2 regions of the Leisingera sp. ANG-S5 genome follow, and region 2 is predicted to be linked to the other one. Evidence: riboswitches for the same ligand, from Rfam matches in the RefSeq annotation. Region 2 holds a riboswitch; the other holds the start of a gene.
What was found. A riboswitch is a leader RNA that binds a small molecule or an ion and turns the genes downstream of it on or off. The one in region 2 is predicted to bind cobalamin.
Positions count from the first base shown of each region.

Region 1: it holds a riboswitch for cobalamin, as region 2 does, so the genes downstream of both, RA25_RS14065 (DUF1636 family protein) here and RA25_RS12185 (ABC transporter substrate-binding protein) in region 2, are expected to answer to the same signal.

Region 1 is NZ_JWLH01000009.1:46,170-49,658, reverse strand. It holds gene glpD (glycerol-3-phosphate dehydrogenase) at 1-429, shown strand, start outside; gene cobO (cob(I)yrinic acid a,c-diamide adenosyltransferase) at 516-1,151, opposite strand; cobalamin riboswitch at 1,203-1,412, shown strand; gene RA25_RS14065 (DUF1636 family protein) at 1,510-1,920, shown strand; gene cobW (cobalamin biosynthesis protein CobW) at 1,923-2,957, shown strand; gene cobN (cobaltochelatase subunit CobN) at 3,101-3,489, shown strand, end outside.
Region 2 is NZ_JWLH01000007.1:41,154-44,642, reverse strand. It holds partial or broken gene istB (IS21-like element helper ATPase IstB) at 1-547, shown strand, start outside; gene RA25_RS22715 (hypothetical protein) at 665-1,066, shown strand; cobalamin riboswitch at 1,386-1,596, shown strand; gene RA25_RS12185 (ABC transporter substrate-binding protein) at 1,862-3,421, shown strand; gene RA25_RS12180 (ATP-binding cassette domain-containing protein) at 3,435-3,489, shown strand, end outside.

The DNA of each region.
Region 1 (3,489 bases), on a different contig from region 2:
TACCGCAAACTGGCCGAAGCGGCGCTGGCGAAAATCGGCGAGGTTTTCCCGCAGCTGCCCGCGGACTGGACCGCAGGCGTGGCCCTGCCCGGCGGCGATTTTGCGGTGGCGGATGTGGAAAAGCTGCGCGGCAAACTCGCGGCGGACTATCCGTTCCTTTCGCCCTATTGGACCCGCCGCCTGATCCGCGCCTATGGCACCGAGGCCTGGGCGGTTCTGGGCGAGGCCAAATCCGCGGCTGATATGGGGCAGGACTTCGGGGCGACGATCACCGCGCGGGAACTGGACTGGGCAATTGCCCGCGAATGGGTACGGACCGGAGACGACTACCTTTGGCGGCGCACCAAGCTGGGACTGCGGCTGGATGAAGCCCAGCGCGCCGCGGTGGATGCCTATATTCAAGGCAAGGCACAAACGCTCGCAGCATAACGCGAAGGGCAGCGCCCGTCCCGTCCCACTGGGGCGGGACGGGCGCTGCCCGGCCTTCGGCCAGGCGAAAGACCTTTGTGAGCTTCTTAAAACTCCACGCCCTTTTGCGCTTTCACGCCGGCGCGGAACGGGTGTTTGATCTGGCCCATCTCGGTCACCAGATCGGCGATCTCGATCAGCTCCTCCTTGGCGTTCCTGCCGGTCAGCACCACATGGGTCATCGGCGGCTTCTGCTCCACCAGGAACTCCAGCACCTCCTCCAGATCCAGATACTCATAACGCAGCGCGATGTTGATCTCGTCCAGCAGCACCATGGTATTGCGCTCGTCCAGGATCATCTCCTTGGCCTTCTCCCAGCCCTTCTGGGCGGCGGCGATGTCGCGCGCCTTGTCCTGGGTTTCCCAAGTGAACCCCTCGCCCATCGCATAGAACTGGCACAGATCGCTGAAGTTCTCCTCGATCAGGGTGCGCTCGCCGGTCTGCCAGGCGCCCTTGATGAACTGCACCACCGCAGATGGCATCCCATGGGCGATACAGCGCATGATCATGCCGAAGCCGGACGAGGACTTGCCCTTGCCCGGACCGGTGTGAACGATGATCAGGCCCTTCTCGCCCTCCTTGGTCTTCATCATCCGGTCGCGCGCGGCCTTCTTCTTGGCCATCTTTGAGGCGTGACGGGCGGCTTCTTCTTCTGAAATGCCGGTTTCGGACTTTTCGCTCATGGGGGCTCTCCAGCTGTTTGACCCCATGTCTTGACAAAGAAGCCCGCCATAGCGCAAGGGGGTTCAGCTGGTTCCTGTGAAAACAGGCGAAGAGGGAATGTGAAGGCCTTGCCAAGGCTCAAGCACAGCCGCCCCCGCGACCGTGACCGGATGAGGCCGCCATGCCACTGGGAATACGTCCCGGGAAGGCAGGATGGCCGGCAAGGCCTGAGCGCCTTGGCATCCGCAAGCCGGGAGACCTGCCAGCTAGAGAGAGATCAACGGGCAGACGGGGTGTTCTGCGACCGGGTGAGGGACTGGCACGACACAGTTCCTTTCTGGCCATCCCGCACGCCCTGCCGCGACAGGAGACGCGCTGATGGCTGACGATATGGCAGGCAAGACTGCCAGCACCCAGGGACCGGTCACGCTGACCGTTTGCCTCACCTGCCGCCGCGAGGGCGCCGACCCGGAGGCCGCCCGCCCCGGCGCCATCCTGCACGCAGCCCTGGAAGAAGCCGGAATGCCCGAAGGCGTTCGCCTGCGCGGCGTCGAATGCCTGTCCTCCTGCAAGCGCGGCTGCGCCGTGGCCTTGGTCGGCGGCGAAGAACGCTGGACCTATGTCTACGGCGACCTCGACCCGGACCAGCACGTCCCCGAAATTCTGGAAGGCGCCGCAGCCTATGCCGCCACCGCCGACGGTGTTGTGCCGTGGCGCGAGCGCCCGCAGACCTTCCGCAAGCAATCCGTTGCCCGCATCCCGCCGGCCAAGTTCTTCTCCGAGGAGTAAACATGAGCGACCTCAACAAGATCCCCGTCACCGTCATCACCGGCTTCCTCGGTGCGGGCAAGACCACCCTGATCCGCCACCTGATGCAGAACCCGCAGGGCAAGCGCCTGGCGGTTGTGGTCAATGAATTCGGCACCGCCGGTGTGGACGGCGACATCCTGAAATCCTGCGCCGATGAAAATTGCCCGGCGGAGAACATCATGGAGCTGGCCAACGGCTGCATCTGCTGCACCGTGGCGGATGACTTCATCCCCACCATCGAACAACTGATGGACCTGCCGGAAAAGCCCGATCACATCGTGATCGAGACCTCCGGTCTGGCGCTGCCCAAGCCGCTGCTCAAGGCCTTCGACTGGCCCGCCATCCGCTCCCGTATCACCGTGGACGGCGTGATTGCGCTGGCCGATGCCGAGGCCGTCGCCAAGGGCCAGTTCGCCCCCGATCTGGACGCGGTTGCCGCCCAGCGCGAAGCAGATGAGAGCCTGGACCACGAAACCCCGCTGTCGGAAGTCTTCGAAGACCAGGTCTCCTGCGCCGACATCGTGCTGCTGTCCAAGGCCGACCTGGCCGGCGACGCAGGCGTCGAGAAGGCCCGCGCGGTGATCGAGGCAGAAGCGCCGCGCAAGCTGCCGATCCTGCCGATGAGCGAAGGCGTCATCGACCCGCGCATCATCCTGGGCCTGAACGCCGCTGCCGAAGACGATCTGGAGGCCCGCCCCAGCCACCACGACGGCCACCACGACCACGAGCATGACGATTTTGAAAGCATCGTTGTCGAAATGGGCGAAGTCTCCGACCCGGAAGCGCTGCAGAATGCTATCGTGAAACTCGCCCGCGAGCGCAATATCCTGCGCGTCAAAGGCTATGTCGCGGTGGAGGGAAAACCGATGCGGATGCTGGTTCAGGCCGTGGGCGAGCGCCTGCGCGCCCAGTATGATCAGCCCTGGGGTGCGCAGCCGCGCAAGACCGCCCTGGTGGTCATCGCCGAGCATGACGACATCGACGAACAGGCCATCCGCGCCGAGCTGGGGGCCTGAAGCTGATGCCCCAAGGCGAAACTTCAAACGTTTCGCCCGGCGGTAACGCCGGGCAGCGCCCGACCTCCCACACGGGAGGGCGCTTCGCTTCCTCCCGAGGCCGGGCACTGCCCTCTGCTCTTCTTTCCGAAAGGGCCTGACCCATGCACGTCGTCTTCCGCGAAAGCCACGGCCTTGACGAGACCGACACCCCGCAAGACCTCGGGCAGACGCCCGCGGACCTTGTGGTGCTGTCCTTCTCCGACAGCGACCTCGGCGCCTTTGCGGCGGGCTGGCACCGCGCGGACGGCAAACTGCCCAGCTTGCGCCTCGCCAACCTGGTGGCGCTCAAGCACCCGTTGTCGGTCGACGTCTACGCGGAACAGACGCTGGAAGGCGCCAAGGGCGTCCTCGTCCGCCTGATTGGCGGCGAAAGCTACTGGTCCTACGGTCTCGCCACCCTGCAGGACCTTGCCCGGCGCAAGGGCTTCGCGCTGGCAATCCTGCCAGCAGACGGCCGCGAGGATGCGCGGCTGGATGAGCTGTCCACCCT
Region 2 (3,489 bases):
GATTGCCAAGCTGCCCCTGGCGAAAGAGGTCGATGAGTTCAGCTTCGAAGGCACGCCGGTCAACGAGGCGCTGGTCCGTGATCTGGCGACCGGAGAGTTTCTGGCGCAGCAACGCAATGTCGTGCTGATCGGCGGCACAGGGACCGGTAAATCCCACCTAGCCGTCAGCATCGCTCGGGCGTGCATCCGCCGCGGCAGACGGGGGCGCTTCTTCAACGTTGTGGACCTGGTGAACAAACTCGATGCGGAAGCCCGCGCCGACCGACAGGGGCGCACGGCAGATCTGCTGTGCCGTCTCGACTTCCTGATCCTCGACGAGCTTGGCTATCTCCCCTTCGCACAAACCGGTGGTCAGCTATTGTTCCATCTCATCAGCCGCCTCTACGAGCGCACATCGATCATCGTGACGACCAACCTCGACTTCAGCGAATGGCCCTCGGTCTTCGGCGACGCCAAGATGACTACCGCGCTGCTCGACCGCCTTACCCACCATTGCGACATCGTCGAAACGGGCAACGAGAGCTGGCTCTTCAAAACCCGAGAATAGTCGCGCCGACGCTGGCACGATACGGCTTCGCTTGGTGGAGGCTACACCGCATCGGGCCAGCTAACCGCACGTCAAACAGGGGGTCAATTTTGGATGCCTATAGGGGGTCAAAGTTCCATGCCGATTGACACCACTGGCGGAACAGGAGGCGCGAGCGGGGATGTTGGAGACACGAAAAAGGAAAGGTTCTGTCGCAAATGGCAAAACTATGTGTCGCCCGACAGTTTGTGTCAAACGTCAGGCAAAGCTGACCCGATGCTGACTGTTTTTAAGGAAAAATTGCCTGCACCTGCCAGGCATTTCCACCCCAATTGTCAAGCATTTCTGACCCAAGACAGGCCGGTTTTCGCTGCAAACGCAGCCAAGGCGCCATCCTGTGTCCTCTTTACGCAGGCAGCTGACGTCGCAGCTTCATGCAGTGGACGGCAGGTTCGAGCCCAACTTGTACCTTGGATTTCTTCGCTGCGCGTGCTCGCCGCAACAAAATCGTCGCAACTGCATCATTTTGGGCGCCGCTGAGCGGCGTAAAAAACAGCCGTTCAAGCATGCTGCAGAGAGATCTGTCACCCGAATCCACAGGTCGCCGGACGGAGCTGACTTCCGCCCCAATTGCAGCTAGGGGTGCCCCGAGTGTCGGCTTCGCGCAGGGAAGCCAACTTTATAGAGGCACTGCCTGACAGGCCGGTTCATTACAACACAGGCTACTGAGGCAATTTGGCTGAACCATTAGCTGCAAAGGTCATTTCCATTGAAACTGACCCTCTTGAAACTTGCAGCTTTTGGCCCACCTCGAGCCCTTACCTATTGGTTCGGGGCAATTGACAATTCTGTCAGCGTTCGCCTACCTGCTTTCGATGGTTCCTCAAGGCAAAATGCTGAGAGGATGAAAAGGGAACACGGTGAGGTGTAGCCAACAGGCGCTAAATCCGTGACTGCCCCCGCAACTGTAAGCGGATAGCGACGCCAAGCACCCACTGGCCGTATGGCTGGGAAGGATGGCGCAGCCAAGACCCGCAAGTCAGGAGACCTGCCATCGCGATTTCAACCACACCGGGACGGGGCGTCCTGGAAGGAGGCCTCATGGCACGCATCCTGCGTATCTCGGAAACTTGCTCCCACTGTTTGGGCTTGCTTGGACGTAGCCGCAGGTGCGGTTGCCGTCCCTGACATCATCTTGTCCATGCAGGTTCCGCAGCTGCCTGCCTAACACCTGAGCTGACGCAGCTGTCCACTGAATCAGTGCTTGTTATATTATCACATAACTTGTACACCTCACCCCAAAATTCCCTTGTCAGAAACCTAAGGACCAAGGACATGCCGAATTATTCACGCGCTTTCTGGACCAAAACCCTCGCCGCAACCTGCCTCGCCGCTGCGGCGCTTTTGAGCCCTGCAGCCGCAGAAACCAAATTGGAAATGGTGATTGCCGCGCCGTTTGGCCCCAAAAGCAGCATTCCTGATCCCCGTGCCCGCCAGAATGGCTGGCTCAGCAACCGGGCAGGCGTGTCGGAAACGCTGATTGGTATCGGCTATGACATGACCCTTCAGCCGCGCCTTGCCACCGGTTTTGAAAACCTGTCTGAACGGGAATGGAAAATCACCCTGCGCGAGGGTGTAAAATTCCATGATGGCTCTGCGGTCACCGCCCAGGCTGTCAAAGAGTCGTTTGAAAAGCTGAGCGAAGAGGGCCACCCCGGGAATAACCCGCGCCTGGTCAAGCTTCTGAACATCGAATCCATCGAGCTGGTTGACGATAAAACGCTGGTCTTCCGCACCAGTGCACCGAACTCAGCTTTCCTGTGGTCGCTGACCGAACCGTCGGCGGCTGTCATGAAAGACGGCACCGATGCAATGCCGCTGGTGGGCACTGGTCCGTTTGTCTTTGAAAATGCGGAAACGGACAAAACTTATGTGACCACTGGGTTTGCCGATTACTGGGGCGGCGCGCCGAAACTTGACCGTCTGGTGATCGACGCGATCAGCGACCCTTCGGTTGCGGCACTGGCACTGCAGGCGGGTGATGTTGATCTGGTCACCAACTACCCGGAACCGGATTTCGCCAAGCTGCTTGAAGAAGGCAAAGGCCAGCTGTTCTCGGAGGCAACCGCGCGACTGTTCTTCTTGCAGCCACGGGTGAATGACGGTCCACTGTCCAACCAGACGGTTCTGAATGCCGTTTCGCTGGGCCTGGACCGTGACACCATCGTTGCGGCGACCCTGGCAGGTGTCGGTGGGCAGTCGGCCAATGGCATCTTCCCAGCCAGCATGAAATCCTGGGTAAACGGCGATATCAGCCTGTCCTATGACCCGGCCAAAGCGCAGGCCATGCTGGATGAGGCGGGAATTACCGACAGTGACGGCAATGGCATCCGGGAGCTGAACGGCGAAGACATCGTGCTGAAGATCCGTAGCTACGAAGGCCGGGCTGCGCTGCGGCCGACACTGGAAATCTCGCAGATCATGCTGCAGCAGATCGGTCTGGGCGCGGAAATCGCAATGGGTGAATTCGGCGCAAACAACGAGGCACTTAAAGCTGGCGAAATCGACCTGCACCTACAGGCCTGGGGCACCGCCCCGCAAGGCGATCCGGATTACTTCCCCAGCACATTGGTGGCGACGGATGGCAGCTATAATGTTTCCGGCTACTCCAACCCTGAGCTGGACGCACTGCTTAAAAAGGGCCGTAGCCTGTTTTCAAGCGAAGAGCGCAAACCGGTCTATGCCGAGGTTCAAGCCATTATCAACCGTGACCTTCCGGTGATCCCGCTGTTCCACAAGACACAGGTTTCGGTCGGCAATGGCAAGGTTGAGGGCTACCGCATCCACCCGGCAGAAACCTATCTGGCGAGCCCGGAGCTGGCGATTGCCGAGTAAACAGGCACCTTTGATGAAAATCGAGGCCCTGTCCGCCGAAATTGGCGGGCAGGGTATTCTGCATGATG